2 regions of the Photorhabdus stackebrandtii genome follow, and region 2 is predicted to be linked to the other one. Evidence: predicted binding sites of a transcription regulator. Region 2 holds the regulator's gene; the other holds the start of a gene.
The links. Region 2 encodes PhoB, which activates phosphate uptake and scavenging genes when phosphate is short. Its sites were predicted from a motif close to CTGTCATAAAACTGNCNNAT; they were not measured.
Positions count from the first base shown of each region.

Region 1: pitA (inorganic phosphate transporter PitA) is a predicted target of PhoB. The motif match lies at 6,638-6,657, and genes of this name have one in related genera.

Region 1 is NZ_PUJV01000010.1:412-9,518, reverse strand. Features, by position in the region: gene prlC (oligopeptidase A) at 1-1,352, shown strand, start outside; gene rsmJ (16S rRNA (guanine(1516)-N(2))-methyltransferase RsmJ) at 1,358-2,101, shown strand; gene gdhA (NADP-specific glutamate dehydrogenase) at 2,137-3,480, opposite strand; gene uspA (universal stress protein UspA) at 3,740-4,171, opposite strand; gene uspB (universal stress protein UspB) at 4,596-4,931, shown strand; gene pitA (inorganic phosphate transporter PitA) at 4,986-6,476, opposite strand; gene C5470_RS10505 (aminoacetone oxidase family FAD-binding enzyme) at 6,776-7,960, shown strand; gene C5470_RS10500 (MFS transporter) at 8,918-9,107, opposite strand, start outside.
Region 2 is NZ_PUJV01000012.1:3,467-25,327, reverse strand. Features, by position in the region: gene pgpA (phosphatidylglycerophosphatase A) at 1-102, opposite strand, end outside; gene thiL (thiamine-phosphate kinase) at 95-1,084, opposite strand; gene nusB (transcription antitermination factor NusB) at 1,187-1,603, opposite strand; gene ribH (6,7-dimethyl-8-ribityllumazine synthase) at 1,630-2,100, opposite strand; gene ribD (bifunctional diaminohydroxyphosphoribosylaminopyrimidine deaminase/5-amino-6-(5-phosphoribosylamino)uracil reductase RibD) at 2,228-3,337, opposite strand; gene nrdR (transcriptional regulator NrdR) at 3,344-3,793, opposite strand; gene secF (protein translocase subunit SecF) at 3,908-4,876, opposite strand; gene secD (protein translocase subunit SecD) at 4,887-6,734, opposite strand; gene yajC (preprotein translocase subunit YajC) at 6,762-7,094, opposite strand; gene tgt (tRNA guanosine(34) transglycosylase Tgt) at 7,189-8,313, opposite strand; gene queA (tRNA preQ1(34) S-adenosylmethionine ribosyltransferase-isomerase QueA) at 8,374-9,441, opposite strand; gene C5470_RS11895 (acyl carrier protein phosphodiesterase) at 9,547-10,167, shown strand; gene C5470_RS11890 (peroxiredoxin C) at 10,325-10,927, shown strand; gene ggt (gamma-glutamyltransferase) at 11,150-12,913, shown strand; gene brnQ (branched-chain amino acid transport system II carrier protein) at 13,053-14,381, opposite strand; gene phoR (phosphate regulon sensor histidine kinase PhoR) at 14,731-16,068, opposite strand; gene phoB (phosphate regulon transcriptional regulator PhoB) at 16,092-16,781, opposite strand; gene sbcD (exonuclease subunit SbcD) at 17,043-18,278, shown strand; gene C5470_RS11860 (AAA family ATPase) at 18,275-21,861, shown strand, end outside.

The sequences.
Region 1 (9,107 bases), on a different contig from region 2:
TGCGTCGGGAAATTTATCACGCTTATCAAACTCGTGCTTCTGATCAAGGCCCAAATGCCGGTAAATGGGATAACAGTGAAGTGATGGCTGAACTCCTTGCACTACGTCATGAGCAAGCCCAATTGCTTGGTTTCAAAAATTATGCTGAACAATCTCTTGCAACCAAAATGGCAAAAACCCCTAAGGAAGTTTTGGATTTTCTGAATGATTTGACAAAACGCGCTCATCCACAAGGTGAAGAAGAAGTAGATGAGTTAAAATGTTTTGCGAAATGGCATCATTGCGCCTACGAGCTGGAAGCTTGGGATATGGCTTATTATGCCGAAAAACAAAAACAGCATAAGTTTTCTATTAATGACGAACAGTTACGTCCTTATTTCCCTGAGCAACGGGCTGTTGAAGGGCTATTTGAAGTTATTCGCCGTATCTATGGCATTACAGCCAAAGAGCGCCATGATATAGAAACCTGGCACCCGGATGTCCGTTTCTTCGATCTATATGATGATAAAAATGAGCTGCACGGCAGTTTCTATATGGATCTTTATGCGCGCGAACATAAACGAGGCGGTGCCTGGATGGATGAATGTATCAGCAAGATGCGCCATTCCAACGGCGAACTGCAAAAGCCTGTCGCTTATCTGAACTGTAACTTCAACAAACCTGTTGGTGATAAACCCGCTCTGTTCACCCACAATGAAGTGAACACGCTGTTCCACGAGTTCGGTCACTGTCTGCACCTGATGCTGACTCAGATTGAAACTGCTGCTGTCTCCGGTACTAATGGCGTGCCATGGGATGCGGTTGAGATGCCAAGCCAGTTCATGGAAAATTGGTGCTGGAAACCAGAAGCACTGGCATTTATTTCTGGTCACTATGAAACTAAAGAGCCTCTGCCGCAATCTATGCTGGATAATCTTTTAGCCGCGAAAAACTATCAAGCTGCAATGGCTATGCTGCGTCAGCTTGAGTTTGGTCAGTTCGATTTCCGCCTGCATGTTGAGTATGATCCGGCGAAAGGTGCTCAGATTATGCAAACCCTGAAGAAAGTGAAAAAATTGGTTTCCGTAGTACCTTCACCTAAATGGGCCCGTTTCCCACATTCATTCAGTCATATCTTCTCCGGTGGTTATGCCGCAGGTTACTACAGCTATCTGTGGGCTGAAGTGCTGGCAGCTGATGCCTTCTCACGCTTCGAAGAAGAAGGGATTTTCAACCGCGAAACCGGCCAATCTTTCCTTGATAACCTTCTGTCCCGTGGTGGTTCTGAAGATCCAATGGAATTGTTCAAACGTTTCCGTGGCCGTGAACCCAAACTGGATGCCATGCTGCGTAGTTCTGGTATCAAGGGATAATCAGGGTGGGTATCTGTTTAATCTGTGAACAAGGCGCTGATAGCAGCGCCTTATCTCAACTGGCAGAGCGCTGGCAACTGGTACATGACGAAAGCGCTGTCATGGCATTGGTTCTTACACCTCAACACCTCGAACTCCGCAAAAGGGATGAGCCCAAACTGGGCGGCATCTATGTGGATTTTGTATCAGGCACAATGGCACATCGCCGCCGCTTTGGTGGCGGACGAGGTGAAGCGGTTGCTAAGGCTGTAGGGATCAAAAAAGATTATCTGCCAACCGTTGTGGATGCTACCGCAGGTCTGGGACGCGATGCCTTTGTACTGGCATCACTGGGTTGTCATGTCAGAATGCTGGAACGCCATCCTGTGGTCGCGGCATTACTAGATGATGGGCTTCAACGTGGTTACCAGGATGAAGAAATCGGCAGCTGGCTGAAAGAACGCATGACATTGCTCCATGCCTCCAGCATCACAGCGCTGACCGATATTACACCACAGCCCGATGTGGTTTATCTTGATCCTATGTATCCACATAAGCAGAAAAGTGCATTAGTGAAGAAAGAGATGCGGGTGTTTCAGTCTCTGGTTGGTGCTGATGAAGATGCTGATAATTTGCTATCCCCTGCACAAGCTCTGGCAAAACGCCGTGTCGTGGTAAAGCGACCTGATTATGCAGAACCCTTAGCTGGAGTAGCTGCATCAGCAGCTATTACCACAAAAAACCACCGTTTTGATATCTATCCTTGTTAAAACATCAGCCGCAATATGCGGCTGATCACGTTAATTTACAAGATACCCTGAGAGAGCATAGCGTCAGCAACTTTTACAAATCCGGCAATATTCGCACCCTGAACATAATTGGTCTGTTTGCTCTCGCCACCATATTCAACACAGGCGTGATGAATATCCAGCATGATGTGATGCAAACGTGCATCCACTTTCTCAGCCTTCCAGCCTAAACGTGCTGCGTTTTGCGCCATTTCCAAACCAGACGTTGCCACGCCACCCGCGTTGGCTGCTTTACCCGGTGCGAATAGCACACCTGCTTCAATAAAAGCTTCAGTCGCTGAAATGGTTGCGGGCATATTCGCGCCCTCAGCTACGGCTTTAACGCCATTCTTAATCAGGACCTTAGCTGCATCTAAATCCAACTCGTTCTGGGTAGCGCATGGCAAAGCGATATCAACTGGCACAGACCAGGGTTGTAACCCTTTCAGGAAAGTCAGCCCCCGCTCTTTGGCATATTCTTCCACCCGGCCATAGTGCTGGTTTTTAATCTCTTCAAGGTGAGCCAGTTTCTCCAGCGTGAAACCTTCTTCATCAACCACTGTGCCACCGGAATCAGAAGCGGTAACCACTTTCGCCCCCAGCGCCATACATTTCTCAATAGTATACTGTGCGACGTTACCAGCACCAGAAACCGACACCCGCATACCATCAAAACTCATACCATGACGTTTCAGCATGGCATTGGTGAAGTAAACCAGACCATAACCGGTTGCTTCCGGGCGAATCAAACTGCCACCGAAAGAGAGACCTTTACCAGTAAATACACAAGCGGTGTTATTAGAGAGTTTTTTCATCATCCCTGACATAAAAGCCACTTCACGGCCACCCACACCAATATCCCCCGCAGGAACATCGGTATCGGGTCCCAGATGGCGGTACAATTCTGTCATTAATGCCTGACAAAAACGCATCACTTCGCCCTGACTTTTTCCTTTGGGATCAAAATCTGAGCCCCCTTTACCACCCCCCATCGGTAAGGTTGTCAGCGCATTTTTCAAGGTCTGTTCAAAGCCAAGGAATTTCAGAATAGAGAGATTCACCGATGGATGAAAACGCATACCACCTTTATACGGACCAATGGCTGAGTTGAACTGCACCCGCCATGCACGGTTTACCTGAACCTTACCTTGATCATCTACCCAGCAAACTCGAAACTGAATAACCCTTTCCGGCTCGACCATACGCTCCAGCAAGCTTTGTTCACGGTATTTCGGGTTTTGTTCAAGGAACGGCCAAAGAGAGGTGAATACTTCCCGGACAGCCTGAAGATATTCTGGTTGATATTCATCCCTGAGTTGAATCGATCCAAGAAATGAAGACAAAGATAGTAAACAGCTCATAGTTATTCCTTATTTCTACTTTGGTTGTAATGTCTCCTCAGCAATTTCCTAATTATTATTTTTGTCGAAAATGTGAGGTAAGTTGCGTTTGCCCTTTGAATATATCACTGTTCTATATTCATCTTTCAAGAAGTTTTTTCGCAGAAAGGTAAAAAAAATTTCTTGATTGCATCGGACATAAACCAAACAACACCTCATTTCATCAAAAAAAACGCCTGCATAAGCAGGCGATTTTATCGAATAAATTTTCAGTTTATGGCTATTCATCGTCACGCAGAGGAACGATCAGCATATCAACATGAACAGTGTTAATCAGCTGACGCGCAGAGGACATCAGTTTGCTCCAAAAATCCTGATGATGACCACAAACAACCAGATCTATGTCATATTTCTTAATCGCATCAACCAATACCTGAGCCAGATCACCGCTACCACTCAAGGTTTCCTGAATGTCATAATCTGTATTTGCAGAGAGCTCTTTCAACGCATTACGAGTCTCGTCAGTAATGCGTTGCTGCATATCACCGAGATTAACATCAATCAAACCGGTATAGAGATCGGAATAGTTAACATCAACATGAATCAAGGAAACATTAGCATTGTACGGCTTTGCCATGGAAATGGCTTTTTGTACCAATACCTGACTTTCCGGGGATAAATCAACCGCAACAAGAATATGTTTATAAGCCATAAGCGAACTCCTTCCATAATGCCGATTAATGAGTTGGCAGGGCAAATTGCCACTATCCTGTGTCTATTACTATAACTACTTATGAATGCCCTTAAAATGCTGTTTCGATCACAGCTCATCGCATTTGGCTATCCAGCAAAGAACATCCACCAAACAACATATACCACAATGGCTATTCCTGCCACTTGATGAATAACAAAATCAAGTTCTGGAGTTATGGCTTTTCTTAAAACCCAATATATTTGCATGAACAACCGACAAGGATTAACCGCCATTCTAAGCTCTGAACAAATTTAAACTATGTAGAAGGGTTTTTTGTACTATCTGACTATCTTTCCTACAATAAATATAAGGCGTCACCGCCTGCAATTTTGATTTTTTTCCTTTTGTGACAGCTTTGGCTAACCATTCTAAGGAGGGGATTATGTTCAGTTCAATTGCACTGTTTTGGGCGCTGTGTCTTGTCTGCATTATGAATATGATGCGCTACTTCTCTTCACTGCGGGCATTGTTGTCTATTCTTCGCCAGTCCGATCCCTTGCTTTATCAATCAGTAGACGGTAACGGTTTTTTTACTGCTCATGGACAGCTCAATAAGCAGATAAGGCTCGTGCACTATATCAATTCGCAACGTTACCTTGCTCATCATGATCCAGAAGTGGTGCTTCGCTGTGAACGGCTGAGAAGGCAATTTATTCTGACGAGCGCGTTGAGTGGATTAGTTGTTGTTTGTCTGATTTCTATGTTGATTTGGTATTAAAACGAAAGGCGGTATAGTTAACCCATACCGCCTTCAAATTATTCGTCAAAACAATTAAATCAGTTTCAAAGCGAACCAGTAGAAAATACCGGATAACCCGATTGAAACTGGTAACGTCAGTATCCAGGCCAACATGATGTTCTTGATTGTTTTACCCTGAACACCACCACCATCAACCAACATCGTCCCCGCTACCGCAGAGGAAAGAACCTGTGTAGTCGAAACCGGCATCCCGGTATAACTCGCCACACCAATTGAAACAGCCGCTGTCATCTGAGCTGAAACACCCTGTGCGTAAGTCATACCTTTCTTACCAATCTTCTCACCGATAGTCACTGCAACACGTTTCCAACCAACCATGGTTCCCAAAGACAGTGCCAGTGCCACGGCTATGATGATCCAGACAGGTGCATACTCAACAGTGTGCAGTAAATCTTTGCGCAGCTTATTCAGGAAACGGGCATCCTCAGCACTGGTTTCCGGCAGTTTAGCCACAGATTCCGCAGTATCAGCAATACACATCAACATGCGACGCATATTGTTACGCTGTTCAGGACTCAATTCGCTGTAGCTCTGAATGCCCTTCAATATGCTTTCTGTCTGATTAAGAACAGCTACAGCGCGAGTGCTGTCACAATGGAATCGCCCTTCCAATTCATCTTCAGCAACAGCGATCAATGGCGTCAGCTCAATGGCATGAGATAACGCCGAACCATGCTGCTGATAATATTGTTGCAGGTGAGTAACAGCATCGTAAGTACGGGCAATGTCATAGCCATTAGCATTCATGTTTACGACAAATCCCGCCGGAGCTACGCCGATCAACACCAGCATAATTAAACCGATGCCTTTCTGACCATCATTTGCCCCATGAGAGAAACTTACTCCTACCGCAGACAAAATCAGCGCAGTACGCGTCCAGAAAGGTGGCTTACGCTTACCATCTTTCTTTTCACGTTCAGCAGGTGTCAGATGAATACGTTTGCGTTTCTTGGTGCTACTCCAGTAACGACGCAGCAGAAACACGATTGCCCCAGCGATGATCAATCCAATTAAAGGAGAGAGGATTAACGACAGGAAAATCTGTATCATCTTCGGCACATTCAGCGCATCAACCACAGAAGAACTGGTCACGATGGCATTGGTCAAGCCAATACCAATAATGGAACCAATCAGGGTATGAGAACTGGATGCAGGTAAGCCGAAAAACCAGGTGCCAAGATTCCAGACAATGGCAGCCAGCAGCATGGAAAACACCATGGCAAGACCATGAGCAGAGCTGACATTGAGCAGAAGATCGGTAGGGAGTAAATGTACAATCGCGTAGGCAACACTTAATCCACCAAGAAGAACACCGAAAAAGTTAAATACCCCAGCCATGACAACTGCGAATTGTGCTCGCATAGCACGGGTATAAATAACTGTTGCTACCGCATTCGCGGTATCATGAAAGCCATTAATAGCTTCATAAAACAGCACAAACAGCAGTGCCAGTACTAACATTAGGCTGGTGTGAAAATCCAGGCCAGTAAAAAGATGTAGCATAAACGTTAAGCCAGTTAGTTGGACATGAACGCGGCGCATTATCAGTGACAAATGCTAGCGGGGAAAGTGAAATATGAACTTTTTTTGATTTCATGACAACCAGATAACAATAAGAAATGGAAATATTCCTTATATATCATAAAATTGCATACCTTTTAAAAAATTGACAATTTTAAGACAAAAAATAAATTTACCTGACAAATTCAGGTCATACAGGGGATTTTTTCCTCAAAATTATCAAAAACGCAACACTTTAAGGGAAGTTCCCGCTAAATTATTCGGTTATAAAGAGAGAAACAGTGGAAAGATTTGATGTAGTTATTGTTGGTGCCGGTGCAGCCGGTCTGTTTTGCGCAGCTCAAGCCGGGCAACACGATTTACGGGTGCTGGTCCTGGACAATGGTAAAAAAGCTGGGCGTAAGATTTTGATGTCCGGCGGTGGGCGTTGTAACTTTACTAATATGTACACAGAGCCATCAACCTATCTTTCCGCTAATCCCCATTTCTGCAAATCTGCCTTGGCCCGTTATACACAGTGGGATTTTATTGAGCTGGTTCAACGTCATGGCATTGCTTATCACGAAAAAACCCTGGGACAGCTTTTTTGCGACGATTCAGCCCAGCAGATAGTTGATATGTTGTTGAAAGAGTGTGAGGCTGGTCAGGTCACTATTCGTCTGCGTAGCGAAGTTAGCCACGTAGAAAAAAAGGAGTTAGGTTTCGTTATCACCGTTAACGGAAAGGAAGTAAGTACACGCTCACTTGTCATCGCTTCCGGTGGGTTATCTATGCCGGGTCTTGGCGCAACCCCTTTTGGTTATCGGATTGCAGAACAGTTCGGTCTAAAAGTCTTGCCAACCCGCGCCACTCTCGTACCTTTTACTCTGCATAAACCACTACTGGAGCAACTTCATGTGCTTTCCGGTGTATCCGTTCCCGCCACTGTCACCGCCGAAAATGGCACGCTGTTCAAAGAAAATATCCTGTTTACCCACAGGGGACTTTCTGGCCCGGCAATCTTACAAATTTCCAGTTATTGGCAGCCGGGAAAGTTTGTGAGTATTAACTTACTTCCAGATATTGATCTGGAAACGTTTCTGGAGAAAGAACAGAGTTCTCACCCGAACCAAAGTGTAAAAAATACTTTGGCAAAATTATTACCGAAGAGGCTGACAGAATGTCTGCAAACACTCGGTCAACTCCCGGATGTTTCTCTTAAGCAGTTGAATTCCGTCCAGCAAAAGCAATTAGCGACAAACCTCCAGTCATGGCAAGTACAACCCAACGGTACTGAAGGATATCGTACTGCTGAGGTTACTATGGGCGGCGTGGATACTCATCAGCTTTCATCCAAAACAATGGAAGCTAATCAGGTAAAAGGACTCTACTTTATCGGTGAAGTAGTAGACGTCACCGGCTGGCTTGGTGGCTACAATTTCCAGTGGGCATGGAGTTCCGCTTGGGCGTGTGCGCAAGCGTTGTGACTTTTGTGAGGAGTTTAGGATTATTCGTTAATAAAGTGTTAGCGGCTAACTGAGAAGAAAATTCTGGGCATGTCAATACATCTTCGCCTCAAAATCGAACTGTACTGAAACTTTCTTACAGTCATATGTAATTGTATACGCAGCTGTCTGGCATCAGATTTCAGTATGTTTTCTATAACAAAAAATGCATTTAAGAATGATTACTACCTCAGTTTAAATTCTCTGTATCTGGGAGCCAGTTTTGTGTCAACCTCAATGTGAGTTTGAGCTGAATTAAGACGCCCTTTAGAAAGGGTGTTTACCTTTCTGTGGAGGAAGGGGTAGTCAGGCCGTCCATTGAAGCAGGAACCCACCGAAAGTGTTCAAGTTAGGTAAACCCACGCAGGCACCAAAGTTGTTTTGCCGACCTAGAGAGGACCAAGCAGACACACCACTAACGTATCAGTCAATGCTGCCTTGAGATGTGGTTCTATGTATCTTGGATATAGTGCATTGTTCTTTATGTACAATGTGAAAAACGCAGCTTAAATCGCTCCATCTATTTGTAGGCTTCTGACGTTCTTACACAACAATCAAAACTTTTTGAGTGTTTATCACCCCTCGTCTGAGCATCAGGCGCAACCTCTGAACAATCAGTATTGAGAAAAGGCACCTAAAGCCAGGGCCGAGTTTGATGGTATAACCTATAATGAAAGAGATCGCATTGTGAACGTCACGGAAGAGCTAATGAAACTTACCCTAAGGACTCACGACAGATCAGACTAACTGGTTAACCTCTACAGTTAACATAAAATGAAATGGCTTATACATACGTATTCCTCTTCTCAGTTAATTTATACTTTTTAAATAAAAAATACAGAAATATCACTGCAAGCAGGATACTTGTTAATTTGAAAATAAATTCGATAGAAATAAGTTTTGCAGTGTACCCCCCAATAATTGGCATCAAAATTGCCATTATATAGATGAAATTTTCTGTATACCTCCTGTAGCTTTCCCTACATGTTCAAAACCAATAATATTTCTTACACCGTATCTGATTGCGAAAAATGTCACACCAGAAGCCGTACCAACCAAGAAAATTAATAAATAGTATGTAGCATAATGATTTGTTTTTGCGTCTAAAAAACCAAATCCCCAAAAGGCC
Region 2 (21,861 bases):
CCCCATTGTTCCCGGCACTACCGGCGATAGCCCACTACCAAACCCCGTCGCTAATAAATGCCAGGGATTACTCATCCGTAAACGGTGTTTTGCCTCATTCATGTGCTTCCTCGGTAATAAAGTGATCGAACCCTTTCAGATCCAATTTAATCTCTTTATTCTTGCTGTAATAACGAATCTCTTCTGATTCCGGCATAATCTGCCCGATACAGCTAAAACTGGCACCGGTATGAGCCAAAGCGATTTCCAGCGCGCCGCGATTCCTTTCCGGGACAGTAAAGCATAATTCATAGTCCTCCCCACCACTCAAAGCCCACATAAGCGCCTGTTGTGGTTCAACATATTGTTTCATTGCACCAGAGTAAGGGATTGCATCCAGATTTATTCTGGCTCCACATCGGCTGGCTTTCAATATGTGTCCCAGATCGGAAATCAAGCCATCAGACAAATCAATTGCTGACGTTGCCAGGTCACGCAATGCCTGCCCTAGCAAAATACGAGGTTGCGGCCGGAGATGACGTTGAATTAGCCAATCACGAGACACCGGATCAGAAATTTGCAAATGGTTTTGTAACAGAGCCAAACCTGCCGCACTGTCACCCAACGAACCACTCACATAAATCCAATCGCCATTTTTTGCGCCGGCACGCCGCAATGCTCTGCCTGCGGGAACCAGACCGTGAATCGTTAACGTCAGGCTCATCGGACCACGGGTGGTGTCACCACCGATAAGCTGCATGCCGTAATAACGTAATTGTTCAAAGAGGCTGTCACTGAAACCACTTAGCCAACGCTCATCTATTTCTGGTAATGTCAACGCAAGTGAAAGCCAAGCAGGATCAGCACCGACAGCGGCCAGATCACTTAGATTCACCACCAGAGATTTATAAGCCAAATCTTCAGGAGAAATATCAGGTAAGAAATGAACACCTGAAACCAGGGTATCCGTGCTGACAGCTAACTGCTGTTTATCGGCCAGCGTCATCAGCGCACAGTCATCACCAATACCCAGATTTACGTCACGCCGGTTAGTTACCTGGCGACCAAAATAACGCGCAATGAGGTCAAATTCGCCACATGCCATAATAAAATCCCAAAAAATTACTGACGATTATGAACATAAGGCCGGTATCCCGGCCTTACAAATCATCGTCTACGGTGGGAAAAACCCGGTAAGCAGTGAGAATTATCTTTTCTTGCGTACTGCTGGGCCAGATTTATCCAGTACCCCGTTCACGAATTTGTGACTATCCTCAGCACCGAAGACTTTCGCCAATTCGATAGCTTCGTTAATAGCCACTTTATAAGGGACATCATCACGATAACTTAGTTCAAACATAGCAACACGCAAAATGGCTTTTTCTACCTGACCTAACTCTTCAAGCTGACGGGAAAGATAAGGAGCCATCAAAGCATCCAGTTTAACCGCGTTCACAGCTACCCCTGACAGCAATTCACGAAAATAGGTTACGTCAACACCAGTGACGTCCTGCTCCGACAGAAACTGTAATTCAACGTCAGCAATGTCATTGCCAGATAATTGCCATGAGTATATAGCCTGAACAGCGCACTCACGAGCACGACGACGAGCAGCAGGTTTCACAAGATTCCCCTTAATTAAAACTAAAATCAGCCTTTAATGGCGTTAATTACATTGATCATTTCCAGTGCGGTTAATGCAGCTTCTGCGCCTTTATTGCCCGCCTTGGTTCCCGCGCGTTCAATCGCCTGTTCAATGCTTTCTGTAGTCAGAACACCAAATGCTACTGGGATTTTACTGGTCATTGCTACATTAGACAGACCGGAACTGCATTCACCAGCAACGTATTCAAAGTGAGCGGTACCACCACGGATAACAGTACCCAGCGCGACAACTGCGTCATATTTTTGGGTTTCGACCAATGTTTTTACCGTCAACGGTAATTCATATGCACCAGGAACCCAGACAACAGTGATATTTTCTGAGGCAACCTGACCGATACGCTCAAGCGCATCTACCGCACCTTCCAACAGATTGTCATTAATGAAGTTGTTAAAACGTGCAATGGCAATCGCCACACGAGCTTGTGGAGCTGCAACAATACCTTTGATTACGTTCATAGCCTTCCTTATATCTGTTCATATCCGCGGGGGGGCGGATTCTATCATATTCTTTCGTTAGCCGCGCCTGCCGATTTAGCAACAGAGCATAAAAAACAAGCGGGTTAACCCACACTCACACATTCAGTCAGTATACAGGCCGCAGACACAGACGAAGATCAGGCCCAACTTGCTGTACATCAAAAATGTTAAATTCCGGTGCATCCGCCAGATTTTTAAGTTCAGGAATGGTAAACAAGCCACAAGCAGTATCACCCAAGACTTTTGGCGCAACGTAAAGTATCAGCTCATCTACCAGCCCCAAAGTCAGTAATGCACCAGCCAACAGTGGACCGCATTCGGCCCAGACCGTATTAATCTGACGTTTACCCAATTGCATCATCAGTAACACTAAATCTACACCAGCATTATGAGCAGGCAGCAGTATCTGTTCCACATTTTCAGGCCAGTTATGTTCATCTGCTTTAGTACGAGCAAGCCAACAATGGCCGGGTTGTTGTATGACCTGATGCTGCGGGGTAACACGGTTCTGACTATCAACAATAACACGCACTGGTTGACGAAGAGTTTCTTTAGGATAAACCGCCTGAGTTTCTGCATCCAGTTCATTCCAGCGAACAGTCAGGCCAGGATCATCAGCCAGAATAGTACTGCTGGAACTCAGAATCGCACTGCACTGAGCACGGAATTTCTGCACATCATAACGAGCCTGAGATGAGGTAATCCATTTGCTTTCTCCAGAAGCCAACGCAGTTCGTCCGTCAAGAGAAGCCGCCATCTTCAACTGAATATACGGAAAACCTGTACGCATCCGCTTCAAAAACCCTTTGTTGAGGGATTCCGCCGCCTCCATCATCAGCCCATGTTCGACTTCAATACCCGCCTGTTGTAGCTTATAAAACCCTCTTCCCGCGACCTGCGGGTTAGGATCCTGCATAGCGGTAATCACACGGCTAACGCCGGCAGCAATCAAGACATCGGCACAAGGCGGTGTTTTACCGTGATGGCTGCATGGCTCAAGAGTGACATAAGCCGTTGCCCCTTTGGCTTTATCTCCGGCCATGCGCAAAGCATGGACTTCAGCATGTGGCTCACCAGAACGTAAATGAAAACCTTCCCCAACAATCTGCCCATCACTCACAATCACACAACCGACATTAGGATTAGGTGATGTGGTAAAACATCCCTGACGCGCCAATTCGAAAGCACGCGTCATATATTTTTCATCGTTATTCACTACTTATTAATCCTGTAATTTAGCAATCTCTTCGCCAAATTCACGAATATCCTCAAAGCTGCGATAGACGGAAGCAAAACGGATATAGGCGACTTTATCCAACTTCCTCAATTCATCCATTACCAGATTACCAACCATTTTAGATGGAATTTCCCGTTCACCGGTAGCACGTAACTGAGATTTAATACAGCTAATCGCGACTTCTACATCATCAGAACTAACCGGACGTTTCTCCAGAGCTTTTTGCATACCTCGGCGCAGTTTTTCTTCATCGAATGGCTCCCGGATATCATCACTTTTTATCACTCTCGGCATAACTAACTCAGCCATTTCAAAAGTGGTAAATCGTTCATGACACTCAAGACACTGGCGACGCCGGCGCACCTGCGAGCCATCCCCCACTAAACGGGAGTCAATCACTTTGGTATCAACAGCAGCACAAAATGGGCAATGCATATCTCTTCCTGATGGTTAGTCCGAACTCAGTTTACAGTTTACCTTAATCTAAACAAAAAACACCCTGCCAGCTGGATACTCACAGGGTGTTTGAACAGCATTAAGGCAGAATAATTAAGGCAATAAAGATGGCTGATCAGCCCCTTCTTTCTCAACCTTTTGCTGGATCATGTGTTCGCGCTTCATACCCAGTTTCAACGCCAATGCGGAAGCAACATAGATAGAAGATATCGTACCGATAGAAACACCGATTAACATCGCCAGCGAGAAGCCTTTCAGCATTGCACCACCGAAAATATACAGCATCAGCACAACCAGTAAGGTGGTCGCAGAAGTCATGATGGTACGGCTCAGTGTTTGCGTCAAAGAGACGTTCATAATTTCATACGACGTACCCCGGCGGATCTTACGGAAGTTTTCACGGATACGGTCAGAAACCACAATACTGTCATTCAATGAGTAACCGATAACGGACATCAGCGACGCCACAATTGTCAGGTCAATCTCGATATGAAACAACGACAGAACCCCGAGCGTGATGATGACGTCATGCGCAAGCGCAAGAACCGCCCCCAACGCCAGACGCCATTCAAAACGGAACCCAACATAAATCAAGATACAGATAAGCGCCGCCAATAGCGCCATCGCCCCATTTTGGGCAAGTTCAGCACCGACACTTGGCCCAACAATTTCAACACGATTTACACTCGCATCTTTATCAACGGAGTCATTGATGACTTTAATAACCTTCTTACTCAATTCCTCATTCGCAGCACCCATCAGCGGTGGCATACGCACCATCACGTCACGGCTGCTACCAAAATTTTGCAACAGAGGATCTTCAAAACCCGCTTTCGCCAGGCTATCACGCATCTTATCCAGATCAGCCGGTTTACTGAGTTTAATTTCAATTACCGTTCCACCAGTAAAATCCAATCCCCAGTTAAACCCACGGGTTGCCATCACAAAAACAGAAGCCACTAACAGCAGCAACGAAATTCCGAAAGCAACGTTGTCCCAGCGCATAAAGTCATGGACTTTACGACCGTAGTTCAATTGTTCAACAGTATAATCCTGTGCCACAACGAGCTCCTTAAATTGACAGCTTCTTAATACGCTTACCGCCATATAGCAGGTTCACGATAGCCCGGGTACCTACAATAGCGGTGAACATAGAAGTGGCGACACCAATTGACGTTGTTATCGCAAAGCCTTTAATTGACCCTGTACCAACAGCGTAAAGAATGATCGCAGTAATCAGCGTAGTCAGGTTGGCGTCGATAATACTGGAGAAAGCGCCTTTATAGCCTTCATGTATCGCTTGCTGTATGGTACGGCCATTACGCAGCTCTTCTTTGATACGTTCGTTGATCAGTACGTTAGCATCGACTGCCACCGCCAGCGTCAGAACAATACCCGCAATCCCCGGCATAGTGAGCGTAGCCCCCGGCAACAGAGACATAACACCGACAATCAGCACCAGGTTCGCCAGCAGCGCGCTACTCGCAATCAAACCGAATTTACGGTAGTAAATCACCATAAACAAAATTGATGCGATAAGCCCCCACAAACAGGCTTCCAAACCTTGCTCGATATTTTGCAAGCCAAGGGTTGGCCCAATGGTACGTTCTTCCACAATCTGAATCGGTGCGATCAGAGCACCGGCACGCAGCAGCAAGGATAACTGACGGGCTTCAGTTGCATTAGAAATACCGGTGATACGGAAATGACTCCCTAGACGAACCTGAATATTGGCGATGTTAATCACTTCTTCATTTTTGACTAACACAGCCCGACCATTAGCATCTTTCTTACCACTGTCTTTATATTCCACAAACAGCGTTGCCATTGGTTTACCAACGTTATCCTTTGTGAAATTAGACATCGCGGTGCCACCGGCACTGTCCAGTGAAATATTCACTTCCGGACTACCATACTCATCCGTACCAGAGGTTGAATCTGTAATATGATCCCCGGTCAGAATAACACGCTTATATAACACAACCGGGCTACCATCACGGGTATTTTTCACCTCAGAATCACCCGGGACACGACCTGATGTAGCCGCAGTAGAGTCAATACTGGTATTGACCAAACGAAATTCCAGGGTTGCTGTCGCGCCAAGAATTTCTTTAGCGCGGGCAGTATCCTGAATACCCGGTAACTCCACCACGATACGGTCAGCACCTTGACGCTGAACTAACGGTTCGGCCACCCCCAGTTGGTTAACGCGGTTACGCAGAATGGTAATATTTTGCTGTACCGCATAAGAACGGGCTTCACGTTGACGTTCATCACTCATCACCGCTTTCAGGGTATTATTAGCTCCAACACTGAACACTAAATCACGGTGACGATTGGTAAGATAGCTCTCCGCATCAGAACGGGCTTTTTCATCACGGAAGCGGAGCTCTACACCGTAATTATCAATTTTGCGGACAGTGGAATAAGGAATACCTTTTTCACGTAAATCAGTACGCAGGCCATCAATATTCTGCTCTTGCAGTTTGCCTAATGCGGTTTCCATATCCACTTCCATCAGGAAGTGCACACCACCACGCAGATCAAGACCCAGTTTCATTGGCTCTGCGCCAATCTTACCCAGCCAGGTTGGTGTTGCTGGCGCCAGATTCAATGCCACCACATACTGATCGCCTAATGCAGACATCAGGGCTTCACGGGCACGAAGCTGAATATCAGAATTATTGAAACGAGCAAGAATTACACCATTTTCCAGCGCAATAGATTTACTCGTGATTTGATCTTTCTCTAAAACATTACGGACTTGGTCCAGCGTTTGCTCACTGGCGGCAATGCCTCGCGCGCCAGTGATTTGTACAGCCGGATCCTCACCATAAAGGTTGGGAAGTGCATAAAGCAAACCGATGAGGATCGCAGCGATCAGCATCAGATACTTCCACAAAGGATAACGGTTTAGCACGGCAGTTCCCTTCGGGAAAATCAGAAATTACAGAGCCTTCATTGTACCTTTCGGTAAAACGGCAGCGACGAAATCACGTTTAATAGTCACCTCAGTGGTGTCATTCAGTGCTAAAACAACATAACCCGTATCAGCAACTTTAGTTACACGACCAATCAAACCACCATTGGTCAGAACCTCATCACCTTTGGAAATAGAATCCATCAGTTTTTTATGTTCTTTCGTACGTTTCTGTTGTGGACGCAGGATCATGAAGTAGAAGATCAGACCGAAAACAACCAGCATGATGATCAGAGAATATGGACTTCCCTGAGCCGCCGGTGCGCCAGCAGATGCCGTTGCTTCAGAAATAATACTCATTAAACTTTTCCCTCATTGTTATCAAAATCGATAGTAATCAAAAAAACAACCGCAATATGCTATACACACTGAGGTCAGTCAATCACCAATTAAGTCAAATATTTAATAGCGGAACGGGTTTACCAATCCGCTGATAAAAATCTTCAACAAATTGTTCAAGATTACCTTCTTCGATGGCTTTACGGATCCCAGCCATTAGACGCTGATAATACCGCAAATTATGGATAGTATTCAGCCTTGCACCGAGAATTTCGTTACAACGATCAAGATGATGCAAATACGCCCGACTATAATTTTGGCAAGTATAGCAGTCACATTGCTCATCCAACGGTGAAATATCTTCTTTATGTTTAGCATTACGGATCTTAATGACACCCTCGGTGACAAAAAGATGACCATTACGGGCATTACGGGTTGGCATTACACAATCGAACATATCAATGCCACGACGAACCCCCTCCACCAAATCTTCTGGCTTTCCCACCCCCATCAGATAACGCGGTTTGTCCTGCGGGATTTGCGGGCAGACATGTTCAAGAATACGGTGCATATCTTCTTTAGGCTCCCCAACCGCCAGACCGCCTACAGCGTACCCATCAAAACCAATCTCTACCAGACCTTTTACTGAGATATCACGTAAATCTTCGTAAATGCTCCCTTGAATAATACCAAACAAAGCATTTTTATTCTGTAATTCATCAAAACGCTGACGACTGCGAGCTGCCCAGCGCAAGGACATCTCCATCGAACGTTTCGCATAATCCCAATCAGCAGGATATGGCGTACATTCATCAAAAATCATCACAATATCAGAACCCAAGTCATACTGGATTTCCATTGATTTTTCCGGGCTAAGGAAAACAGGCGTACCGTTAATTGGGTTGCGGAAGTGTACACCTTCCTCTTTGATCTTACGCATCGCGCCAAGACTGAATACCTGAAAACCGCCTGAATCCGTCAAAATTGGGCCATGCCATTGCATAAATCCATGCAAGTCACCATGAAGTTTCATGATTTCCTGCCCTGGACGCAGCCACAAGTGGAAAGTATTACCAAGCAGAATTTGCGCCCCGGTTTCTTTCACTTCTTCCGGTGTCATGCCTTTTACTGTGCCGTAAGTCCCCACAGGCATAAATGCCGGCGTTTCCACAACGCCACGTTCAAAAACCAGACGGCCGCGCCGAGCTTTACCATCAGTAGTTTGTAATTCAAATTTCACTTAACCTCCAGGCACCAGATAAACAGTCTGATGCTGATTTCATACATTAATTACAATAAATTAAGAAACTTTTTCCTTGCAAGCCAAAGGATTACGGCGAATAAACATGGCATCACCGTAACTAAAGAAACGGTATTTTTCTGCCACCGCCTCTTTATAAGCGCTCATAGTATTTTTATAACCAGCAAATGCAGAAACCAGCATAATAAGTGTCGATTCCGGCAAATGGAAATTGGTAATCAGCGCATCAACAACCTGATATTCAAAACCCGGATAGATAAAAATCTGCGTATCATTAAAAAATGGCGCAATTAACCCATCCTGGCAAGCTCTTGCTGCGCTTTCCAACGAGCGGACTGACGTTGTTCCGACAGCGACAACCTTATTACCCCGGGCCTTACATGCCAGGACAGCATCAACCACATCCTGCGGCACTTCAGCATATTCAGCATGCATAATATGGTCTTCAATGGTTTCCACACGCACTGGCTGGAAAGTACCGGCCCCTACATGCAAGGTAACAAAAACCATTGCCACCCCTTTTTCACGCAGGGCTTCCAATAATGGCTCATCAAAATGGAGACCCGCCGTTGGCGCGGCTACTGCGCCTGGGCGTTCACTGTATACCGTTTGATACAGCTCGCGGTCCGCCTCTTCATCAGGACGATCAATATAAGGCGGCAAAGGCATATGGCCGACATCATCCAGAATGGACAGCACATCACGCGGATCATCAAAACGTATTTCGAACAGCGTGTCATGGCGGGCCAGCATCGTCGCTTTAACGTTCTCACAGTCACCTAGCAACAGCTCTGAGCCCACTTTTGGCGCTTTGGAAGCGCGCACATGTGCAAGTACTCGCTTATCATCCAACACCCGCTCAACCAGAACTTCCAGTTTACCGCCGGTGGCTTTCCGGCCAAAAATACGCGCGGGTATGACTCGGGTATTATTGAAAACCAACAAATCTCCGGCATTCAGCTTATCAAGAACATCCGTAAAAACACCATGCGTTAACGCCCCTGTTTCACCATCAAGGGAAAGCAGACGGCAACCACTGCGTTGCTCTTGAGGGTAATGAGCAATCATTTCGTCAGGAAGTTCAAAAGTAAAATCGGAAACTCGCATTGTATTTAATCATTCAGAAAAAACAGGCGGACTAGTCTAGTGCCGCAGCTCTAAGGGTGCAACAAATAAGCACATAACTTCGCTGATTTATATTATAATCGCCGGATGAATTTTCTCGCTCACCTTCATTTAGCTACTCTGGCTGAAAGCTCCCTGTTAGGGAACCTGATGGCGGATTTTGTTCGCGGTAATCCAGAGGGGCAATACAGCGCTGACGTAGTTGCAGGCATTCGCATGCATCGACGGGTTGATGTATTAACAGATACCCACCCGTTGGTTACTCAAGCTCGTCACCTGTTCAGTGACCAATATCGACGAGTTGCGCCAATTACATTAGATATTATTTGGGATCACTTCCTTTCCCGATATTGGGATAAACTGGTTCCCGCTTACTCATTACCGGCATTTATTCACCGTGCCCGCAATCAGATAGAACCCCACCTTTATAAAACTCCCGAAAAATTTCAGGAAATGAATGCGTTTTTATGGTCACAAAATTGGTTGATCCGCTATGCGGATCTTACATTTATCTCAAATGTATTAAATGGTATGGCCCGAAGACATCCCAGATTATCTGCTTTATCGGGATCATTTCAGGATATAGAACAACATTATTCTGACCTTGAAGCATTATTCTGGCAATTTTATCCCTACATGATGGAAAAAGCGGAAAATAAAGATTTTTATAACCTTTCCCAAATGAAACTGGAAACCTTACCCAATTAACGCAGGTAAAGCGTTACAGTAAAGAAAATAAAAATAAGGTATTGATAGGTAAAATCTATTGCAAAAATTAGTATTTTACCCTTTATTGATGTACGCTAATTCCTTATTCTACATCCAATTTTCACATAAACCCCAGTTAAAACTACAGGAGTAACTCATGGTTCTGGTAACTCGTCAAGCCCCTGACTTTACAGCAGCAGCTGTCCTTGGCAACGGCGAAATAGTTGGGAATTTCAACCTGAAAAAACACCTGAACGGTAAACCTGCCGTTATCTTCTTCTGGCCAATGGACTTCACTTTCGTATGCCCTTCTGAGCTGATCGCATTCGACCACCGCTACGAAGAGTTCAAAAAACGCGGCGTTGAAGTTGTCGGTGTTTCTTTCGACTCTGAATTTGTCCACAACGCATGGCGTAAAACTCCTATTGATAACGGTGGTATTGGCGAAGTTAAATATGCAATGGTTGCCGATACTAAACGTGAAATTCAAAGAGCATACGGCATTGAGCACCCAGATGCGGGTGTAGCTCTGCGCGGTTCTTTCTTGATCGATAAAAACGGCATTGTTCGTCACCAGGTTGTTAACGATCTGCCACTGGGTCGTAACATTGACGAAATGCTGCGTATGGTTGACGCACTGCAATTCCACGAAGAGCACGGCGATGTATGCCCTGCGCAGTGGGAAAAAGGCAAAGAAGGTATGGGCGCATCCCCAGACGGCGTAGCTAAATACCTGTCTCAGAACGCATCTAAACTGTAACCTGAAACGTTACCCATATTCAGACCAGTTGGTTTCTGCCAACTGGTTTTTTTATCGCTAAAATTCCTCGTTTTGCAACCTCACGCACAAAAAATAAACCTTACCAATAACTATCACCTCTTATAATTAAATTTACAATTGGTTAACATTAAAATTCGTGTAAATAAAACAAGCACTTCCACTTTATAAAAATCACCCCGCAAAACGACAGGAGTTCACAACATGTTAAAAACATGGAAAACACCACTGGCAATAATATCCTTACTCATCTCTTCTCATCTTTATGCCGCTTCAGAACCCGCCGTTGAAGCTAAGAATGGCATGGTTGTCTCGGCCCAACATCTTGCTTCACAAGTTGGTGTAGATATCCTCAAAATAGGTGGAAATGCTATTGATGCAGCTGTTGCTGTTGGCTATGCCCAGGCCGTTGTAAACCCATGCTGCGGCAATATCGGCGGCGGCGGCTTTATGACAATTCATCTGGCCGATGGCACAGATACTTTTATTAACTTCCGCGAAACTGCGCCAAATGGGGCAAGTGCCAATATGTATCTGGATAAAGAAGGCAACATTATTAAAGGCGCCAGTTTATATGGCTACCGAGCTGCCGGAGTGCCCGGAACCGTGATGGGACTGGACAGTGCCCTAAAAAAATATGGCAAATTGAGCCGTAAACAGGTCATGGCGCCAGCAATTAAACTGGCACGTGAAGGTTATATACTGACCCGTGCAGACACAGACATTCTGGACACATCAATCAAACGTTTCCGCAACGATCCAGAAGTAGCCCGCATTTTCCTGCGTAAAGATGGTTCCCCTTATCAACCGGGCGACAAGTTGATACAAGCCGATCTGGCAAATACACTGGAATTAATTGCCAAAAAAGGACAAGAAGCGTTCTATCATGGAGATATTCCTAAACGAGTCGCAGAAGCAGCTAAAAAATCAGGCGGCATTATTACCGAAGCCGATTTTGCCAATTATAAGATCTCAGAAACAACCCCCGTCACCTGTAGCTATCGCGGTTATAAATTTATCTCTTCACCGCCACCCAGTTCAGGAGGGGTAACAATGTGTGAAACCCTGAATATTCTGGAAGGCTACAACCTAAAAGAGATGGGGTTCAACTCTGCTGATTACATTCACACACTGACAGAAGCAATGCGTCATGCCTATATGGATAGAAATACTCACCTTGGCGATCCGGAATTTGTCAAAAACCCAATCGATCGTTTACTGAGTAAGAGCTATGCCGAATCTCTGCGTAAAAAAATAAAACCAGGGGAAGCAACATCATCAGAAAATGTTCAGCCGGGTATTGAACCACACGAGAAACCAGAAACCACACACTATTCTATTGTCGATAAAGAAGGTAATGCAGTTTCAACCACTTATACAATCAATGGGCTTTTTGGTGCTGTCGTTATCGCACCTGGAACCGGTTTCTTCCTTAATGATGAAATGGATGATTTCACAACAAAAATTGGGGAAAAGAATCTGTATGGACTCGTTCAAGGTGCGACTAACTCTATTGCCCCCGGTAAGCGTCCACTATCATCAATGAGCCCGACACTCGTCACTAAAGACAATAAGATATTCCTTGTTCTGGGCTCACCCGGTGGCTCCCGTATTATCTCTATCACTCTGCAAACGGCCTTAAACATCATTGATCACGGTATGCCTCCTCAGGAAGCAGTCAATAGCCCCCGTATTCATCACCAATGGTTACCAGATGAAGTTTATTATGAACAACGTGGTGTTTCTAAAGACTCACTGAATTTACTGGAAAAAATGGGATATAAGATGGTGGAACAAACACCGTGGGGAGCAGCCGAGTTAATTATGGTTGGTTTACCAAAAGCCGCTGGCGTTTCAAATGCAGGCCATTCGGGTAATGATGCTGCCGTATCTGGTCAAGTTCGTGAAAACTATTTCTACGGCGCCAATGATGTTCGACGCCCGGCAGGCGCTGCCATTGGTTACTAATAATAGATAGTTCAGGAAGCCAGCAATATATAAAAGAAGGCCAAAATAGCGGGATGGAATACCTTTCTCAGACACTCCATTCCGCGCTTTCTCTAACCATCTGGCAATGACGAACAGTCAAATAAACAGACCGCCATTACTAATGACTTTGACTTTCTCGTGTATTAGGACGTCCCCAAATTCGATCATAAGCACCAAACACAACCAGAACCAGCAGAGATGGTGCTAACCAAGCCAATCCTTGATCGGCCAATGGTAAACGAGTTGCCCAGTTTGGTAATAAATACACCAGAGTTTCTGATGACTTGATAGCATCTAAAATACCAAACAGCAGACTGATCAACATAGCCGAAGCCAAAATACGACTGAAATTATTCCACCAGCGCAGAGTAAAACTCAGAACAATCAAAACGATACAAGGTGGATAAATCGCAGTCAGCACCGGAATAGAAATATTGATCAAATGACTCAAACCAAGGTTAGACGTCAGCATGGAGAACAAACCAAGGATCAGAACCAATGAACTATAAGACAAAGGCAGATAACGGCTGAAAAACTCAGCACACGCACAAGTCAATCCAACCGCAGTTACCATACAGGCAATAAAAATCAACGCAGCAAGGAAAAGAGTGCCAACACCACCAAAAGTATGCTGAACATAGGCATGCAAAATTACAGCGCCATTTTCCGCATGAGGAATTAGTGATCCACTGCCAGAACCCAATTTGAACAGAGACAGATAAACCAGCACCAGACCAAGCCCGGCAATCATCCCAGCCCACATTGCATAACGGGTCAACAATGACGATGAAGCAACACCTCTTGAACGCGCCGCATTAACGATAACAATACCAAATACCATAGCGCCCAAGGTATCCATCGTCAGATAACCATTAACGAAACCACTGGAGAATGGGATTTGCTGATAAGCATCAATTGCAGGCATTGAGGTACCTGCGGGCCAAAGTAAAGCGGCAACACCCAGTATACCTAACGCCAGCATCTTAATAGGCGCCAGCACATGCCCAACAGTATCAAGTAAACGACCAGGGTACAGCGAGACAGCAATCACCAGGGCAAAATAAATCAGACTGTAAATAAAGAGCGGTAATTGACCTGAACCGGCAAGGGGAGCAATACCCACTTCAAAAGAAACCGTTGCCGTACGTGGAATTGCAAATAAAGGGCCAACAGCCAGATAACAAACCGCCGCAAGCAGCAAACCCGCAGCCTTACCAATAGGTGAACTCAGCTCTTCAATACCACCGCCTACTTTTGCCAACGCGATAATTGTAATTACTGGTAAACCAACCGCAGTGACTAGAAAGCCTAACGCAGCCACCCAAACATATTCACCCGATTGTAATCCCACCATAGGAGGAAAAATAATATTTCCCGCCCCGACAAACAGGGCAAAGGTCATAAACCCTAATGCCAAAATATCCTTAGATGATAAACGATGTGTCATAATGATTATTAATGTTTTATTACCATTTTAATGGCTTGAATAATATAAATACTACCAATAGTTAACCCCACATTGGCAATATCGAACCCTAATTTAACGATTTATTATCAAAATGATACTCACTGATATCTGTCCAATACAGAATTATTATGGTTATCATAGATAGAATCGCCAGCAACTGCCCACAAGTAAAACTTTTATAGTACCAGAAGGCAATAGATAAACCAAAATGCAGAGTTATATACTGCACTCTTTTTCAAAACTAGTGATTGCTGTTAGCTATCATTGAATACACACTATATGATTTGCGTTTTTTTTAACCTGTAAAGCTAATAATTAATTGCGAAGATTAATTATTACTTTTAATCAAACTATTCTTATCTCTTTTACTGGTTATTCTATCCGGTACAATCAATCTTGACGGTAAAGTAAAATTAAAAGTTGTTCCTTGTCCTATTTCACTGGCGATTTCAAGGTGGGAATGATGATGATGTAAGGCATGTTTAACAATAGCAAGGCCAAGGCCGCTTCCACCCGTTTGTCTGGAGCGTGCTTTATCTACCCGATAGAAACGTTCGGTCAAACGGGGTAAATGTTCTGCACTGATACCTGGTCCATTATCTTTCACGATAAACTCGGCACCGTGGGAGTTCTTTTTCCAACTGACATCAATCTGCGTGCCTTTCGGGGTATGATTAACCGCGTTATAAACCAGATTAGACATTGCACTACGAAGCTGCTCTTCATTGCCGAAAACTTTCAGTTGTTCACCAATATCAAAATTAATTTTATAACATTCATTACCAAGCGCAGCGGCTTCCTGACGCAATACCTTAAGCATCAGAGGCACATCAACTATTTCATTTATATCAATCTGAGGAGCAGCTTCGATTTTGGAAAGCTGCAACAATTGCTTCACCAGACTATCCATCCTCCGGGTTTGCTCCTGCATCGTATTCAGTGCCTTATTACTCAGCGAACCAGACACCTCCTGATCCTGCATAACTTCCAGATAACCCTGCAATACAGTTAAAGGGGTACGCATTTCATGGCTGACATTCGCAAAAAAGTCACGGCGGGCATTTTCCAGGGCCCGTTTCTGTGTCACATCCCTGGCAACCATTAATAGTTGATCCTCAGAGTACGGCATAACCCGAAACTCAACAGTAAAACCATTATTTAATTCTATTGATAACGGGCGTGCAAAATCCCTGGAGAGCATATACCGATTAAAATCAGGATAGCGAAGTAAATTAAAAATAGGTTGACCATTATCCTCAGGCCAACGGAACCCCAATAAATACTGGGCCAAACGGTTACACCAGAAAATATTACCCTCGGTTGTCATCATAACAATAGCATCTGGCAATAACTCAGCACCACTACGAAACCGTTTGATCAATAGCGCCAGTTCACGACGCCGTTTCCGGTTCCGTTGCTGCATCTGGTAAATGCCGTAGAAAATGGGCTCCCACCCGCCTCTTCCCGGCGGTGGCAACATACTGCGATCTAACCATAACCAATCCGAAAGTTTCAGCAAATTATAGCCATGCCATATCAGCGCCAAAAATACCGCAGCAAACAAACACCAGGATAAATGACCAACAAACATCGACAGAATTAATGCAGGCAAGCAAAAAAGAAACAGTTCTGAAACCAGTTTTTTCCAAGATAAACGTTCTAACACATCAGGTTCTCCGGTGCGCAAACTCAGTAACGGGTAGAAAAACGATAACCAGTACCACGAACGGTCTGCACCATTTTATCATGACCACCAATCTCTAATACTTTACGTAAACGGCGAATATGGACATCGACAGTTCTGTCTTCGACATAAACATTGGCTCCCCAAACATAATTGAGCAACTGTTCACGGCTGTAGACCCGCTCAGGATGAGTCATAAAGAAATGAAGTAATTTAAATTCGGTCGGTCCCATATCCAGAGCCAGATCCTGGCTGGTCACGCGATGAGAAGTGGCATCCAAAATCAAGCCATCCATTTCAATGATATCTTCCATCACCATAGGCGAAATACGCCGCAATACCGCTTTGACTCTGGCAACCAGTTCCTTAGGAGAAAAAGGCTTGGTTATATAGTCATCTGCCCCGACTTCGAGGCCACGAACCCGATCTTCCTCTTCACCACGTGCCGTCAGCATCATCACCGGAATATCACGGACATTATTATCCCGTTTCATTTGCTTGATTATCTGCAAACCGGAACCACCGGGGATCATCCAATCCAGTAACACCAAATCAGGATAGGGTTCAGATAAACATGCCAAGGCGGAATCATAATCCTCCGCCTCTACCGGCTGATAGCCATTTTTTTCCAGTACAAAACAGACCATCTCACGAATTGGAGCTTCATCTTCAACGACCAGAATACGTCTTGTCATGGTTAATCCTGTTAATATATTGAGAAAAACGCGACTGAGTTTGAAAAGCATTATGCGTCAGCTTTATGACAGATTTATGAAATCCTGCCTCGGTTATCCTTCACCTGCAAACTGTTTCGCAATAATTAATTTAAACAACTGTCATATTTCATTATGAATGCGAGGCAACTCGGAAATATATTCACGAAAGCGGATTTACAAGCGACATCCAGAATATAGCCATTATAATCAACATTCACTTTAACCCATTGCGGTGGCACTATGCGTATTATTCACACTTCGGACTGGCATCTTGGTCAATATTTTTTCACAAAAAGCCGGGCTGCTGAACATCAACATTTTCTGCGTTGGCTGATTAAACAGGTTGAAAATTACCAGGTCGATGCATTAATTGTTACCGGAGATGTATTTGATACCGGCTCGCCGCCCAGTTACGCCCGCGAGTTATATAATCGCTTTGTTGTTGAACTGCAACCTACTCGCTGTCAGTTAATTATCTTGGGTGGTAATCATGATTCCGTGGCAACGTTGAATGAATCAAAGGAACTGCTTTCCTGCCTGAATACCACCGTCATTGCGAATGCTGACGAAGATCCACAAAAACAAATAAAAGTGCTCAATACCAAAGAAGGCAATATCGGCGCCATCCTCTGTGCAATCCCTTTTCTGCGACCAAGAGATATTATGACCAGCCAGTCGGGCCAGTCAGGAGAACAAAAACAACTGGCATTACAGGAAGCGATTGCAGAACACTATGATCGACTCTATCAGCAAGCATGTAAATTACGTGATGAGTTGAATTTACCCTTACCTGTTATTGCCACCGGGCATCTAACCACCGTTGGCGCCTCTGCCACAGATTCAGTCCGGGATATTTATATTGGTACACTTGATGCCTTCCCAGCGCAAGCTTTCCCACCGGCGGACTATATTGCACTTGGGCATATTCACCGGCCGCAACTCGTCGCCAAATCTGAACATATTCGCTACAGCGGTTCCCCCATACCACTCAGTTTTGATGAAGTCGGGCAGGAGAAAAGTGTCTGTTTAGTGGAATTTACCCAAGACAAATTGGAATCCATTAAACTTTTACCCATTCCTCAATATCAGCCTATACAACTTATCAGGGGTAATCTGCAACAAATTGAACAACAGTTACAAACGTTTAATGACTATAAAGGTGAGCGACCCGTCTGGCTGGATATTGAAGTTGCCACACAAGATTACCTCCACGATATCCAAAAAAGAATTCAATCAATGGTTACAAAACTTCCTGTCGAAGTCATTCTGCTGCGGCGTAGTAAAACACAACGGCACAATATGCAGGTACAAGAAAACAGAGAAACCCTGACAGAACTCAGCGTTAATGAGGTTTTTACCCGGCGGCTTGAGCAATCAGAACTTGAAGATGAAGAACACAAAAAACGTCTGACCACCCTTTTCGAACAAACACTGAATAATCTCTATCAGGATAAAAACAAGGAGGAACAGGCATGAAAATTCTGAGTCTGCGGCTGAAAAACATTAATTCATTACAAGGTGAATGGAAAATTGATTTCACAACAGAACCGTTTGCCAGCAGTGGTCTGTTCGCAATAACCGGCCCTACCGGTGCGGGTAAAACCACATTATTGGATGCCATCTGCCTTGCTCTTTATCACGAAACACCGCGATTGACAGTTTCGGCATCACAAAATGAGCTGATGACCCGCCACACAGCAGAATCCCTGGCTGAGGTTGAGTTTGAAGTGAAAGGTGTCGCTTACCGCGCTTTCTGGAGCCAACGGCGAGCGCGCAACCAGCCGGACGGCAATCTGCAAGCCCCGAAAGTGGAACTCGCATTCAGCAGCAACGGCAAAATTCTGGCAGATAAGATCCAGGATAAGAAAGAGAAAATTATCGAAATTACCGGATTGGATTACGGTCGTTTCACCAAATCCATGCTGTTATCCCAAGGCGACTTCGCTGCTTTCCTCAATGCCCAACCCAATGAACGGGCTGATTTATTAGAAGAATTAACCGGTACTGAAATTTACGGTACTTTATCCCAGCAAATTTACCAGCAACATAAAGAAGCCCAGTCAGAACTGGGTATTCTGCAAGCCAAAAGCTTTGCTATTGATTTGCTAACGGAAGAGCAGCATCAACAATATCTCGAGCAACAGCAACAACTCGTTGATTCTGAATCACGACTGAATCAGCAGATAAAAACCCTGCAACATTCGGATCAATGGTTGATCCGTGAGGAAGAACTTCAACAAGTTGCTACTGAAAATCATGCTGCTTTGCAACAAGCAAAAAACACGTTTACCCATGCAGAGCCGCAACTGCAAAAACTGACCAACAGCGAACCAGCAGAAATACTTCGTCCATTATTGGATGAAAAGAACCGAACTCTACATGAGCATCAGAGAATCAGTAAGCAGTTGGAAGATATGCGCCAGCAATTTCAACAGCAGCAGCAAACACTCACACCGATACAACAAAAAGTGACTAATGCAGACTCTGCCAGAGAAGCACATCAACAACACCGGCAACAACAAGAAAAACTGATATCAGAACAGGTGATCCCATTGGATCAGCAGATTGATGGTCAGATTAAAGATCTTAATCTTACTCAGCAACAAATCAGCGAACAGAAAACAACGTTTGAAAACAATGAGCAGCAATATGACGCGGCAAACCAACACGCCCTATCATTAACCAGTCAAAGAAAACAACTGGAAAACTATTTCGAACAGCAGACTTACCATCAATATTTCGGTGAAAAAATTGCTTTCTGGCAACACCGATTCTCTTGGTGGCAAGAGCAACAACAACAGATTGATCACCAAAATCAGAAAATTGACAAGCTCAACGCCGAAATCACCCAACTTAATGATGACCTGAATAAACAAGAAGCAGGCCTAAAACAACAGATTGAACATAACCAACCGCTGAAACTGGCGTTTGAACAAGCAGAGCAACAATTTCTTAATCTGCAAAAACAATATTCGCCGGAAAGATTACAAAAACAATTAACTAAATATCAGGAACAACTGCCACTGCAACATAGACTGGAAATACTGTCGCCGCAGATCCTGCAATTACAAACCACGATTGCCAGTAATCGTGTTCGTTTACAACAACCGGAAAAATTATTAAAGGAACTTCCTGTTCAAATTGAAACTATTGATAAACAACTCTCAGACAAACAGCAACATTTAGCAGATCTTTCTCAACGCATTCAGTTAGAACAAAAAATCGCCAGCCTGGAAAAAGAACGCGCACAACTCAAAGAAGGTGTTCCTTGTCCACTTTGCGGTTCTGAACATCACCCTGCTATTCAGGCTTATCAAAAGATTGAATTGCCAAAATCAGAACAACGGCTAAAAGATTTGCGTCAAGAATTTGAAGAACTACAAGCTACCAGAATATCGTTATTTAATAAAAACGAGTTTCAACAGCAACAATACAACCATATTTCGCAAGAAATCACTGATGCTGAACCACAATTGAATTCATTAATTCAACAATGGCAGCAAACTTGCGAAACATTACAAACTGAAATTTCTCCTTCAGATAAACCGGCGCTTGAAGCATTTGTACAACAGAACCAATCGGCTTATCAGCTTTGTCTGGCCCAATTAGCCGAGTTCGAACTGGCAGAAAAAGAACATCAAAAAACAGAAAAAGCGCTAACAGTACATACAGAACAGATTAAAAAAATTGAGCAAGGCATTGAACTGAGTAAACAACAATACAATGCCCTGAAAAAACACCTGTCTGAACTGCAACCAGAGATACAGCAACAACAGAGTAAGCTGGCTGATATTATCGAAAAAATGACTTCTGAATTACAGGAATATGATTTATCACTGCCGATCCTGAATGATGCTGAAAACTGGCTGCAACAACGTAGAAATGAGTGGCAGGTATATCAAAACTGCCGTGAAAATTGGCAACAGATTCAAAAAGAACAAGCCATCGTTCAAAACCAGATTGAATCACTGAGTAAACAAAAAGAAGAATATGCATCCCGTTTAAACGTATTTAATCAAAAAGAACAACAACAGAAACAGCAACTCGCAGATACGCAACAGCAGCGCCAAAAACTATTTGGTGAACAGTTGGTCGCGAAAATTACTCAGGCATTACAGCAACAATCTCAGCAGTTGGAAGAAGAGTACAAACAGATACTGTCATCTCTGCAACAGGCACAATCCAGTATCAACCAGCTTACCGGCGCAATTCATGAGACAGAAAAAAACAGCAAACAAGCTGAACAACAAAAACAGCTGGCAGAACAGAATTTCAACTCTGCGTTAGCAAAAAGCATATTTGCCGATCAGAGTACCTTTGAAGCCGCCCTATTATCACCAGAGCAACGTAAAGCGTTGCAACAACTCAAAGAACAGCTCGAACAACAACAGATACAGGTCAAAGCCTTGTGTCAAAAAGCAGCAGAAGCCCTGCAACAACATCTGAAAAATCGCCCTGAGTTACTTACTCAATATACAAAACCACAACTGACTGAACAGTTGGAAAACATCACTGATGAGCTAAAAAGAAACACCTTACAACAAGGAGAATTGAGAAACCTGCTTGGTAATGACGCAGTACGTCGCCAACAGCAAAAATCCTTGCTGGAAGAAATCAGCCATTGCCAACAAAATTATGATGACTGGAGTTACCTGAATAATCTGATTGGTTCAGCCGATGGCGCTAAATTCCGCCGTTTTGCCCAAGGGTTAACATTGGATCATCTGGTTCATCTTGCCAATCAACGGCTGAGAAAACTTCACGGACGCTATTATTTACAACGCAAAAACAGCGATGGTCTTGAACTGCAAGTCGTTGATACCTGGCAAGCCGATGCCATTCGTGATACCAAAACGCTTTCCGGTGGTGAAAGTTTTCTGGTCAGCCTCGCTCTGGCTTTAGCTTTGTCTGACTTAGTCAGCAATAAAACCTGTATTGATTCACTGTTCCTGGATGAAGGCTTTGGCACACTTGATCCAGAAACTCTTGATATTGCACTCGACGCTCTGGACCATCTGAATGCTTCTGGGAAAACCATTGGTGTTATAAGCCACGTCGA